Regions from separate parts of the Mesorhizobium sp. M1338 genome, predicted to be linked through region 1. Evidence: predicted binding sites of a transcription regulator. Region 1 holds the regulator's gene; each other region holds the start of a gene.
The links. The regulator PhoB, encoded in region 1, activates phosphate uptake and scavenging genes when phosphate is short. The targets are predictions, from matches to a motif close to TGTCATNNANCTGTCAT.
Positions count from the first base shown of each region.

Region 2: NKH19_RS18320 (DUF1045 domain-containing protein) is a predicted target of PhoB. The motif match lies at 1,309-1,325, and genes of this name have one in related genera.
Region 3: phnC (phosphonate ABC transporter ATP-binding protein) is a predicted target of PhoB. The motif match lies at 1,749-1,765, and genes of this name have one in related genera.
Region 4: NKH19_RS18470 (ceramide glucosyltransferase) is a predicted target of PhoB. The motif match lies at 1,111-1,127, and genes of this name have one in related genera.

Region 1 covers NZ_JAMYLL010000003.1:33,251-36,456, forward strand. The annotation lists gene eglC (endo-1,3-1,4-beta-glycanase EglC) at 1-535, opposite strand, end outside; gene phoB (phosphate regulon transcriptional regulator PhoB) at 1,273-1,962, opposite strand; gene phoU (phosphate signaling complex protein PhoU) at 1,982-2,689, opposite strand; gene pstB (phosphate ABC transporter ATP-binding protein PstB) at 2,715-3,206, opposite strand, start outside.
Region 2 covers NZ_JAMYLL010000019.1:76,870-80,075, forward strand. The annotation lists gene iolB (5-deoxy-glucuronate isomerase) at 181-993, shown strand; gene NKH19_RS18320 (DUF1045 domain-containing protein) at 1,365-2,072, shown strand; gene NKH19_RS18325 (alpha-D-ribose 1-methylphosphonate 5-triphosphate diphosphatase) at 2,119-3,206, shown strand, end outside.
Region 3 covers NZ_JAMYLL010000001.1:2,923-6,128, forward strand. The annotation lists gene phnD (phosphonate ABC transporter substrate-binding protein) at 1-640, opposite strand, end outside; gene phnC (phosphonate ABC transporter ATP-binding protein) at 813-1,670, opposite strand; partial or broken gene NKH19_RS00025 (DapH/DapD/GlmU-related protein) at 1,946-2,563, opposite strand; gene phnL (phosphonate C-P lyase system protein PhnL) at 2,560-3,206, opposite strand, start outside.
Region 4 covers NZ_JAMYLL010000020.1:9,370-12,575, reverse strand. The annotation lists gene NKH19_RS18480 (Hsp33 family molecular chaperone) at 1-430, shown strand, start outside; gene apaG (Co2+/Mg2+ efflux facilitator ApaG/CorD) at 616-1,008, opposite strand; gene NKH19_RS18470 (ceramide glucosyltransferase) at 1,253-2,404, shown strand; gene NKH19_RS18465 (O-succinylhomoserine sulfhydrylase) at 2,419-3,206, opposite strand, start outside.

The DNA of each region.
Region 1 (3,206 bases):
CCTGAACCATCTGTGAACGGACGGCATCGAACGAAGTGAAGTCATAGCCGTTAAGGCGGACCGTATCAGTCGCACCGAAATCGAAGATAAGATCACTTCCATTTCCTTTAGAGATGGCGAAAGTGTCGGCGCCGTCTCCGCCGATCAGGACATCGTCGCCCTTGCCGCCATCCAGCGTCTGATGACCCGACCCGCCCTTGATGATGTTGTCCAACGCATTTCCGAACGCATATCGATTGGCGCCGGTAACGACGAGGTTCTCGAAATTGTCGGGGAGCTTGTAGCTCATCCATGTGTCGATCGTGTCGATTCCTGCCCCAGGATCCTCGACCACCTTATTGTTGGTGGAATAGAGGTGATAGTAGTCGTCGCCGGCGCCACCGTAGATCGTGACCTTGACGCCGGTGTCTCCCCAGAAGGAGTCGTTGCCGGAGGTGCCATGCAGTTCCGGTCCAGACCCAGTGGCCGAGAACCAATGAGTGGAAGCGCCGGTGTAGGGAAGAGGGATGCCTTTGGCGTTTACGACGGTGCTCATCAGAAATCCTTCCTCATGGTATCCGACCTGGTGAAATCATTCGATACGAGTCCCAGCGACTGCTTCCCAAGCAACGTTGCAACGGATGAAATAGTTCCAGGGAATCGTCATCCGATCCGAGATAATATTGACCATTCGGCGCACATACACTGAATAAAGAGAAGGAATCCGTCCTCCGTCAAAAATATAATTTTAATAAAATTCTATATTTATGTGAAAGTCGCGTGCTTTGACGGATATAGATAAATGCATTAGTTCAATCCTCGCTAGAAGGAGCACGATTTGGAGGGCAGAGTTTTACGGGCAAAATGGCGATTATGACCGACTAATCGCGAACCGTTCTTCCCGCGGCCAGCCGGACACAACAGCAGTTTGAGAGATCGCAGAGCAATCGAGTTGTGAAGTGACCGACCAGTTAGCCACGCACAATCAATTCCAGCATGGCTCACTCCGCTGCGGACGTTTCGCTGCGACCGGGCAACGACCGCGAAGGGTCGGTTAAAGATTTCAATCCCGCCTGCTTGAATGTCCGCCATCGCTTTTTGGATGCCAGAAGCCGCCTGTCGCCTTGGCCCAAATGCGGTCATTCGAAAACTGATGGGATGACCGCTCCTGGGCGCCACATGCTCGTTCTCCACCGATGAGACGAATGCAACATTCCACCCTTCGCGGCCGTTGGCGACCGCCTGCTGACCGAGCTTGAACCTGGGTTCCGATTTATCGGGATGGGATGGGAATTAATCTTCCCTGATCGCGTAGCCTGCACCTCGAATGGTGCGGATGACGTCGGGCATGCGGCCGTTGTTGACCGCCTTGCGCAGCCGGCCGACATGCACGTCCACCGTGCGTTCGTCGATGTAGATCGTCTCACCCCAGACATTGTCGAGCAGCTGGCTGCGCGAGAACACGCGGCCGGGATGGCGCATCATGAATTCGAGCAGGCGGAATTCGGTCGGCCCGAGCCGGATCTCGCTCTTCTTGCGATAGACCCGATGCGATTCTCGATCGAGCACGATGTCGCCGACCTTCAGCACGCTGGACAGCACTTCCGGCTTGGCACGGCGCAGCAGCGCCTTGACCCTGGCCATGAACTCCGGCGTCGAGAAAGGCTTGACCAGATAGTCGTCGGCGCCGGTCGAGAGGCCGCGCACGCGGTCGCTCTCCTCGCCGCGCGCGGTCAGCATGATGATCGGCAGCCGCTCGGTCTCGGGGCGCATTCGCAGGCGTCGGCAGAGTTCGATGCCGGAAACCGCCGGCACCATCCAGTCGAGCACCAGAAGGTCAGGCACGTTCTCCTGCAGCCGGATCTCGGCCTCGTCGCCGCGCGTCACCACCTCGACCTGATAGCCCTCGGACTCCAGATTATAACGGAGCAGCACGCCTAGCGGCTCCTCGTCCTCCACCACCATGATGCGTGGCGCGATCATCGGCTGGTCACCCCTGTCGTCATGCCGCCGGCGCGGACATTGTCGTCTCGTCCTGCTTCGGACGATTGGCCGGCAGCTGCGTGCCGGTCAAAACATAATAGGCATTTTCCGCGATGTTGGTGACGTGGTCGCCGATGCGCTCGAGATTCTTGGCGCAGAACAAAAGATGCGTGCACGCGGTGATGTTGCGCGGGTCTTCCATCATATAGGTGAGAAGTTCGCGGAACACGGAGGTGTATTTGACGTCGATGCGTTCGTCGTCGGCACGCAGTTTCGCCAGCGCGGCGGCGTCACGCGCCGCATATTCCTCGATGACGCCCTGCACCTGGATCAGCACCAGTTGTGCCATTCCATCGATCGAGTGCGAAAGGTCGCGCGGCGTAACGCTGAGGCCGACAGTGCCGACGCGCTTGGCGATGTTCTTGGCAAGGTCGCCGATGCGTTCGAGATCGCCGGCCATGCGGATCGAACCGACGACATGGCGCAGATCGTCGGCCATCGGCTGCCGCTTGGCGATCAGCGTGATGGCGCGGTCGTCGAGCTCCCGCTGGCGCGCGTCCATGATCGCGTCGTCGGAGACGACGCGCTGTGCCAAGGCGTTGTCGGAATTCAACAGCGCCTTGGTCGCACCGCCGACCATCGAGCTGGCGAGATCGCCCATGTCGCTGATGAGCTTGCTGATCTGACCGAGATCCTCGTCGAAAGAAGCGACTGTGTGTTCGCTCATGATCCTGTTCCTCGTATGCCTGAGCTCAGCCGAAGCGGCCGGTGATGTAGTCCTGCGTGCGCTTCTCGCGGGGCGACGTGAAGATCTTCTCGGTGCGGTCGAACTCGACCAGCTCGCCCAGATACATGAAGGCCGTCTGCTTCGACACGCGCGCCGCCTGCTGCATGTTGTGGGTGACGATGACGATCGTGTAGTCGGCTTGCAACTCGTCGATCAGCTCCTCGATCTTGGCGGTCGACAGCGGATCGAGCGCCGAGGCGGGCTCGTCGAGCAGGATGACTTCCGGCTTCACCGCCACGGTACGGGCGATGCAGAGCCGCTGCTGCTGGCCGCCTGAGAGGCTGAGGCCGCTGGCGTCGAGCTTGTCCTTGACCTCGGTCCAGAGTGCCGCGCGCTTCAGCGCCTGCTCGACGCGGCCGTCCATCTCGGATTTGCTCAGCTTCTCGTAGAGCCTGATGCCGAAAGCGATGTTTTCATAGATCGACATCGGAAATGGCGTCGGCTTCTGGAACACCAT
Region 2 (3,206 bases), on a different contig from region 1:
TGGACTGGGGTTGCGGCATGGATCCTAGGGTCTTCGCGACGGAGCTTCGCTCCTGCTACGCCCTAGGATGACGAAGTTGTAAGCGCCGGCCAAACTCGAAGATTTGCGATAGTCCTTTCAAACAAACGGCTTGGTTTCAAAGGCCTGTAGCCCGTCAAGCCATGGAATAGGAGAGACACAATGTCGAAGCTGTTGGTGAAGGCCAATAAGGGCCATGGCCGCGTCGCTCATGTGACGCCGCAAATCGCGGGCTGGACCTATGTTGGTTTCGACCTGCATCGGCTGAAGCCGGGCGAGAGCGCGTTCGGGAAGACGGATGATCGCGAAGTCTGCCTGGTGTTCGTCACCGGCAAGGGCAATGCGAGAGCCGGCGGCAAGGAACTCGGCCTGCTCGGCGAGCGCATGTCGCCCTTCGAAGGCAAGCCGTGGTCGGTGTATGTGCCTGAGGGCTCCGACTGGTCGGTAACCGCGGATACCGACCTGGAACTCGCGGTCTGCTCGGCGCCGGGCCTTGGCGGCGGCCTGCCGGTGCGGGTCATCGCACCGGACGATCTCGGCCAGGAGGTGCGCGGCAAGGGCACCAACACGCGCTACGTCACCAACATCCTGCCGGAGGGCAAGCCGGCCGATTCGCTGCTGGTGGTCGAGGTCATCACGCCCGGCGGCCATACGTCGAGCTATCCGCCGCACAAGCATGACCAGGACAATCTGCCTGATGAATCCTATCTCGAGGAAACCTACTATCACCGGCTCAACCCGCCGCAGGGCTTTGCCTTTCAGCGCGTCTACACCGACGCCGACCAGAATGGTCATCGCGCGCTCGACGAAGCGATGGCGATCGAGGACGGCGATGTCGTGCTGGTGCCCAAGGGCTATCATCCCTGCGCCGCCTGTCACGGCTACGACCTCTACTATCTCAACGTGATGGCCGGGCCGAAGCGGACGTGGAAATTCCACAACGCGCCCGAGCACGAATGGCTGATGAAGGCCTGATCTGCTCCTCCAATAGAATGGCTTCAGACAAAGACAGCTCCCCATTCTTGGAAACCAACCCATTGTCGAAAGTCGGCGCCGCCCCTCATAGGGACGGGGAGAAGGAGGCCGGCCACAACCTCGGCATTTCTTCTTGCTACGATGGTGATTGGCGAAACCATCGACGACAGCGCCCCTCTCCCCGTCACTATACGGGGAGAGGATGCCGGCAGGCAGGTGAGGGGCAGCGCCGACGTCTGGAAAATTGGTCCAGCCCAAGAAAAATGTCGGCTAAGGACCCGGCTGGGTCGATTTGCCTTCGAAAACCCTTCAAAGCTTCGTCAATCCGTCATGGAAATCACCTATGGCAGCGGAGCTGAGAAGGACTTTTCATGCGCTACGCCCTCTATTTCACCCCCCGGCAGGACGAGCCACTGGCGCGGATCGCCGCCAACTGGCTCGGCCGCGACCCGTTTGGTGCCGCGACAAGGCCGGTCGAGGCGGTGGCCGACCTGTCGGCGGCGGAAGTCGCTTTTCACACCGCTTCGGCGCGCCGCTATGGTTTTCACGCGACGCTGAAGGCGCCGTTCCACCTGGCCGCCAACGAGACGGAAGCCTCGCTGCGCGCCGCACTCGACCATTTCGCCGAGGCGACGCCGATGGCGACCATCCCGCGTCTCGTCGTCAGCCAGATCGACGGCTTCTTCGCATTGGTGCCGGAAGGACCGCTGCCTCTGCTCAACCGCTTCGCCGATGACGTGGTGCGCGATTTCGATCGCTTTCGCGCTCCGCTGACCGAATCCGAGATCGAGCGGCGCGGCCCGGATTCGCTGAAGCCGGCCGAGTTCCGCAATCTTTGCCGATGGGGCTACCCCTATGTCTTCGAGACGTTTCGCTTTCACATGACGCTGTCCGGCCGGGCGACGTCACAGGAAAGCCCTCGTTTGCGCGCAGCAATCGATAGTCTGTTCGCGGACATTCTGCGACAGCCGGTGCTGGTGGATGCGCTGACGCTGTTTGTCGAAACCGAACCGGGCGCACCGTTCATGGTGCTCTCGCATCACGTGCTCGGGCGCCGCCCGGCCAGAAGAACCGCCTGAGCACCCGCCGAACAACCCCAGCTGGACTAACCAAGGACTGCCTGAAATGACCGTCGAGACTGTTCTCCACAACGCCCGCATCGTCCTTGCCGACGAGATCGTCGAGGGTTCGCTGGTGCTGCGCGACGGCTTTATCGCCGGCATCGACGCCGGCGCCTGCCATACCAGTGGGAGCATGGCCGGCGAGGATATGGGCGGCGACTACATCATTCCCGGGCTGGTCGAACTCCATACGGATCATCTCGAAGGCCACTACGCGCCGCGGCCGAAGGTGCGCTGGAACCCGATCGCCGCCGTGCTCGCCCATGACGCGCAAGTGGCGACCGCCGGCATCACCACAGTGCTCGACGCCTTGCGCGTCGGCATGGACGAGGACGCCGACCTGACATCGACCGACATCCGCAAATTGGCCGATGCGATCGAGGACAGTGTGCAGCAGGATCGTCTGCGGGCCGACCACTTCATCCATCTGCGCTGCGAGGTTTCGGCGCCGGACTGCCTCAAGGCATTCGCCAATTTCGATGGCGACGAGCGGGTCAAGCTGGCATCGCTGATGGATCATGCGCCCGGCCAGCGCCAGTTCGTCAACCTCGAAACCTATGCCTACTATTACCAGCGCAAGCTGAAGCTGACCGATCGCGACTTCAAACTGTTCTGCGAAAAGCGGATGGGAGAATCGGCGCGCAATTCGGTACCGAACCGGGCGGTGATCGCCGCCGCCTGCCATGAGCGCGGCATCGTGCTGGCCAGCCATGACGACGCCACCCTTGGCCATGTCGGCGAAGCGATCGAACAGGGCGTGCGCGTCGCCGAGTTCCCGACAACGGAGGAGGCCGCGAGGGCCTCGAAAGAGGCTGGCCTCGGCGTGCTGATGGGTGCGCCCAACGTCATGCGCGGCGCCTCGCATTCGGGCAATGTCTCGGCCCGCACTCTGGCCAGCGACGGCCTGCTCGACATCCTGTCGTCCGACTATATCCCTTTCAGTCTGATCCAGTCGGCGTTCTTCCTCGGAGACGTCGTCGACGGCATTTCATTGCCGCAGGCGGTCGCGATGGTCTCGAAAAATCCAGCCGAAGCAATTGGCCTGACCGACCGCGGCGTCATCGAGCAGGGCCGCCGCGCTGATCTGGTGCG
Region 3 (3,206 bases), on a different contig from region 1:
GGAAGGTGCCGGAGGTGTAGCCGTCCTTGAAGTCGCCGATGCCGGAGGAATCATCCACCGCCACGTCGACCTTGCCGTCGCGCACGGCTAGCACGTTGTTCTCGTGACCGCCGTTGAACTGGGTCGAGGCGAAGAAGGTTTCGTTCGAAGCGCCGGTGTCCTTCGGGATCTGGGTCAGCGGGATCAGATAGCCGGAGGTCGAATCCGGATCGGCGTAGCCGAGCTTCTTGCCCTTGGCCGACTTGATGTCGGTGATGCCGGAGGATTTCAGCGCCAGGCCGATCGAATAGTAGCCGGTGGCGCCGTCGGTCTGCTGGGTGGTGAGGATCGGGGTGACCGCCTTCGGATCCTTGAGAACTACGCTGGCGTAGCCGGAAGCGCCGAGTTCGGCGAAGTCGAGCGTGCCGCCGAGCAGGCCCTGGATGACGCCGTCATAGTCGGCGGCGGGGAACAGCGAGACCTTTTCGAAGCCGAATTCGGTCTTCAAATGGTCGGCGAGGCACTGGTAGTTGCGCAGCCGGTCGGTTTCGTTTTCGCCGCCGAGAATGCCGACGCGAAATTCCTTCATATCGGCCGCGTGGGCCATGCTGGTCGCCATGGCGAGCACCGAAACGGCGCCAAAAACCATCTTCCTGAACATCTGATATCTCTCCTGTAGGTTCCGGCCCCGCGCCGGCAGCGTTCTTGAGTTTGACTCTGCCCTTGACGTGGGCTGGCGATCCCGACCGCTCTCTTGTTTGTCCATGATCTCCGGACAAAACGGGTTCCCGTTTGTCCGAGAAAACCGGATTCCACTTTTCGGGATCATGGACTCAATATCCCGGAAATGCGGGTTCGAGCGGTCCGGCGGATGCGGCGATCTTTCGGCTGAAGGCAACGCTGGTCGAGGTGATGGCCTCTGAGATTTCCTGGCCATTGCTGTCGGCGCCATAGACGAGGCGCACGGCCTCGCGGTTGAGCTCTTCCGGTGGGCCGTCGAAGACGACCTTGCCGGCGGCCATGCCGATGATGCGGTTGCAGTAGGTGCGGGCGGTATCCAGCGTATGCAGATTGGTGACGACGGTGATGCCTTCGCGCAAATTGATGTCCTGCAGCGAATCCATCACCACCTTGGCGTTGAGAGGATCGAGCGAGGCGATCGGCTCGTCGGCGAGGATAACCCTGGGCTGCTGCATCATGGCCCGGGCGATGGCGACGCGCTGCTGCTGCCCGCCCGACAAGGTGCCGGCGGGCTGCAGCGCGGTGCGGGCGATGTCGAGCCGCTCGAGTGCCGCGACCGCCTCGGCGCATTCGGCGCGGGAGAACATGCCGAACAGGTTGGTGATGGTCGAACGGTGGTTCAGCTTGCCGAGCAGCACATTGGTCAGCACGTCGAGGCGTGGTACCAGGTTGAACTGCTGGAAGATCATGGCGCAGTCGCGCTGCCAGCGCCGCAGCGGCGAGCCGCGCAACTGGGAGACCTCGGCGCCGTCAAAAAAAATCGACCCCTGGCTGGGATCGATGAGACGGTTGATCATGCGAAGAAGGGTTGATTTGCCGGCGCCCGAACGGCCGATAATGCCAACCATCTGACCCTGCGGGATCGCGATGTTGATGTCGTTGACGGCAGTGTTCTTGCCAAATCGTCGGGTGACACCGCGGATTTCGAGCGTGGCAGAAATTGCTGGCATGGGCAGGTTCCAGTCCGGATCATATTGATCGTCAGGCTCTCGCCTAACGCAGCCACATGAACCTGCCGTGTCGCGGTGATGTCAGTTTTGTTACGCTCCACAGGTGTGGAGTTACGGTCGGCCCAGGACCAGCAGTCCCTCGAGGCGCTTCATGTCCCTGAAGTTGCAGAAGGCCGGAGCCTTGCTTTCGATCACGGGAGCCTGCTGCTCGAAGAGCTTGAGAGAGTCATCGAACAGGTCCTCCCATGCGGCTGCCATGACGATGATGTGAAGAACTATCCTTCGTATTTTTCCAAAAACGCCTCGGCGGACAATTCCCGAAAATCCTCTAGGCAGGCACGTAGCCTGGCATGGTCCCAGTCCCACCAGGCAAGCGCCTGGTAGCGTTCGGCCGTGCGGCGGTCGAAGCGCTCTCGGATCGGCTTGGCCGGCACGCCTGCGACGATGGTGTAGGGGGCGACATCCTTCGAGACGACGGCGCCGGCGCCGACCGCGGCGCCATCGCCGACGGTGACGCCGGGCAAGATGGTCGAGCCATGGCCGAGCCAGGTGTCATGGCCGATGGTGACGCGCCTGGAGCGGCGCTGGGCGAAGAACTCGCTCTCGTGCTCGGCGTCGTCCTAATAATCCGAGGCGCGATATGTGAAATGGTGTAGCGTCGGCCGCCAGGTCGGGTGGTTGGTGGCGTTGATGCGTACGCTTGCCGCGATGTTGGAAAACTTGCCGATCGTGGCGCACCAGACGGCGCAGTCCTGCATCATGTAGGAATAGTCGCCGAGTTCGCTCTCAGAAACCCGGCTGCGGTCGGCGATCTCGGTCCAGCGGCCGAGGGTCGAGTTCTGCACGTCCGCCGTCGGGTGGACCAGCGGCGCTTCCGAGAGCTTCTTGGTCATGCGGCGATTTTTCCGGGAGCGAAAGCGGTGACGTCGATGATGCGGTCGGCAACCGCCTCGCGCACGTCGTGGTCATGGAAGATGCCGAGCAGGGCGACACCCGCCGCCTTCTTGGCGGCGATGAGTTCGATCACCACGTCGCGGTTCCTGGCATCGAGCGAAGCGGTCGGTTCGTCGAGCAGCAGGATCGGGTGCTCGGTGATGAAGCCGCGTGCGATGTTGACGCGCTGCTGCTCGCCGCCGGAGAAGGTCGCAGGCGGCAATGCCCAGAGTTTCTCCGGCAGGTTGAGCTGCGCCAGCAAAGCGCGTGCCTTGCCGCGGGCAATCTCGCGGTCCTCGCCACGCTCGACCAGCGGTTCGGCGACGACATCGAGCGCCGAGACCCGCGGCACGGTGCGCAGGAACTGACTGACATAGCCGATCGTTTGCCGGCGTATGGCAAGCACGGTGCGCGGGCTGGCGGTGGCAAGGTCGATCAGCCCGTCATCATGGCTGACGATGATCTGGCCTTCGTCAACGGCATAGTTGCCGTAGAGCATCTTCAGGATCGAGCTCTTGCCGGCGCCGGACGGGCCGCCGAGCACGGTGCATTCGCCGGCCCTGATCGAGAACGAGACACCGGCGACGACGGGCAGTTTGATGC
Region 4 (3,206 bases), on a different contig from region 1:
CGCCCGCGAGCAGTGGCGCGCCGGTGGCATCCTGGCGCAGTTCCTGCCGCAGTCGCCCGAGCGCATGCGCGTGCCGGACCTGCCGGGCGGCGATGGCGATCCGCGCGAGGAGATCCACGATCCCGACGACAATTCCTGGCTGGAGTTGCTGGCGCTGCTCGGCACCATCGAGCCGACCGAACTGATCGACCCGACGATCGGCGCCGAGCGGCTGCTCTACAGGCTGTTCCACGAGCATGGCGTGCGCGTCTTCGGCGGCGTTCCGGTCGCCGACCAGTGCTCGTGCTCCCGGGACAAGATCCGCGGCATCCTCGAGGGCTTTTCCGCCCAAGAGATCAAGGACAGCACCGAGGACGGCGGCATTCACGTCGCCTGCGAATTCTGCTCGAAGCAATATGACTTCGACCCGGCGGAATTTGCGGCTCAGTAAAGTGTCCCTTCCTTCTCCCCGTTTACGGGGAGAAGGTGCCCGAAGGGCGGATGAGGGGCAGCGCGAACTTCGGCGAATGGCCGCGCCGTCCACTCGGATGCCTTGTGCGTGGAAGACAATCTCATCAGCCCGGCGGCGCCCCTCTGCCGGGCATTTCTCCCCGTACAGAGACGGGGAGAAAGACGCTAATTCACCGTCCGCCGCTTCCCCGGCAGGTCGAGTGAAAATGCGGGGATGGCGATGTCGAACGTCTCGCCCCGCTGGTTGCGCATCGTGTAGTGCCCGACCATGATGCCGGAGGGTGTCGAGAGCGGGCAACCGGACGTGTACTGGTAGCTGTCGCCGGGATTGAGTTCGGGTTGGTCGCCGACGACGCCAGGGCCGCGTACCTCTTCGACCCTGCCGGTGCCATCGGTGATGTGCCAATAGCGCGACAACAGCTGGACGGAATCGTCCGACTGATTGTCGATCGTTATCTGATAGCCCCAGACATAGCGGTTCTCGGACGGATCCGAACGGTCCTCCAGATAGAACGGCCTGACCTGCACTTCGATGTTGCGCGTGACGGTGCTGTACATAAGCAGCTCCAAAACAATCCAGTATCTTTCGGCGCTCCTTGCAGGCTGGTCAACGGTGCGCGTCCTTTCATTGCCTACCGAACGGCAGGTGCCGGCAAAGAATGTCATTTAAGTGACACACGACAATGATGGTGTGCGCCGACCAGTGCCGCGCGACTCGGGCGCTCTGTCGAACTGTTGAAATCGGTCGTCATGCCAGCCAGATTGTTCTGGCGGACCGGTTTTCTGGAGTGACCGGATCTCGATGGAACTCACTCTCATAGCCGCCACGCTTTCAATTGCTCTTATCCTCTCAAATCTCGCCAGCATCGTGCTTGCCGCTTCGCGTCTGAAACGGCGCCGCATTATCGCGCCGCCGACCGGCAAGCCGCGGCCGGTGTCGATCATCGTGCCGTCGCGTGGCATTGAACCGTTCACGCACGAGACGCTGGAGCGCGCCTTCTCGCTTGATTGGCCGCGCTACGAGCTGATCTTCTGCGTCGCCCATGCCGACGATCCGGTAGTCAAACCGATAAACAGGGCGATTGCCCGGTTTCCCAAGGTGCCGGCCCGGCTGATGATCGGCGACGACCGCTTCAGCGCCAATCCGAAACTCAACAATTGCGTCAAGGGTTGGGAAGCGGCGCGGCACGACTGGGTCGTCCTGGCCGATTCCAACGTGTTGATGCCGAGAGACTACATCCAGCACCTGATGGCTGCATGGCGGCCCGACACCGGCCTTGTCTGTTCGACGCCGATCGGCTCGCGGCCGGCCGGCTTCTGGGCTGAAGTCGAATGCGCTTTCCTCAACACGCTGCAGGCGCGCTGGCAATATGCCGGCGAGGCGCTTGGCCTTGGCTTTGCCCAGGGCAAGAGCATGCTCTGGAACAAGCCGATGCTCGACGCCAATGGCGGCATCCGCGCGTTGGCCGCCGAGATCGCCGAGGACGCCGCCGCGACCAAGCTGGTCAACGGCCTCGGCCTGCGCGTCAATCTCGTCGCCGCGCCCTTCGAACAGCCGCTTGGCCGGCGCACGTTCGACGAGATCTGGTCACGTCAGGCCCGTTGGGCGCGCCTGCGCCGCGTCACCTTCCCGCTGTTCTTCGCACCCGAAATCCTGACTGGCGCGGCGGTGCCGCTGGTGCTGGCGCTGATTGCGGCGGCAAGCGCCGGCTTCAGCCTCTGGGCAACCGCCATTGCCGTGCTGGCGGCCTTCTACCTTCCCGAGTGCGCCCTGGCCTGGTCCAAGGGCTGGTACCTGTCGCGACGCATGGTTGCCGCGATCATGGCCCGCGACCTGATCCTGCCGGCGATGTGGGCACGCGGCTGGCTCGGCGGTGCCGTCGACTGGCGCGGCAACGCGATGACCATCGGGACCAAGGCGGCCGAGCTGGAAGAGACGCCGTCCGGCGCCTGAAAGCCAAAGCCCTCTTACGAGGCCTTCAGCGCCTGTTCGATATCCTCAAGCAGATCGTCGGTGTCTTCCAGGCCGACGGACAGTCTGAGCGTGCCCGGCCCGATGCCGAGCTCGGCACGCGCTTCGTCGCTCAGGTTCTTGTGCGTCGTCGTCGCCGGATGGGTGATCAGGCTCTTGGCGTCGCCGAGGTTGTTGGAGATCAGCACGATGTCGAGCGCGTTCTGCAAGGCGAAGGCCGCCTGCTTGCCGCCCTTGACGTCAAGGCAGATCAGCGTCGAGCCGCCCGACATCTGCTTCTTGACGATATCGGCCTGCGGGTGGTCGGCGCGGCCGGGATAGATGACGCGGGCAATTTCCGGCCGCTCGGCGAGGAAATCCGCGATCCGGCCCGCGCTTTCCGTCTGCTGGCGCACGCGCAGCGGCAGCGTTTCCAGCCCCTTCAGCAGCGTCCAGGCGTTGAAGGGCGACAGGCTGGGCCCGGTGTGGCGGAAATAATCGTGCAGGTTCTCGTCGATCCACTTCTTGTCCGACAGGATGACGCCGCCGAGACAGCGCCCCTGGCCGTCAATGTGCTTGGTCGCCGAATAGACGACGATGTGGGCGCCGAGTTGCAGCGGCTTCTGCTGCAAGGGCGTGGCGAAGACATTGTCGACGATCAGCCTGGCGCCGATCGAATTGGCGAGCGAGGCAACCGCGGCGATGTCGACCACTTCCAGCGTCGGGTTGGTCGGGCTTTCCAGGAAGAACAGCTTGGTGTTCGGCTTGACCGCCTTTTCCCAATTGGCGATGTCGGTGCCGTCGA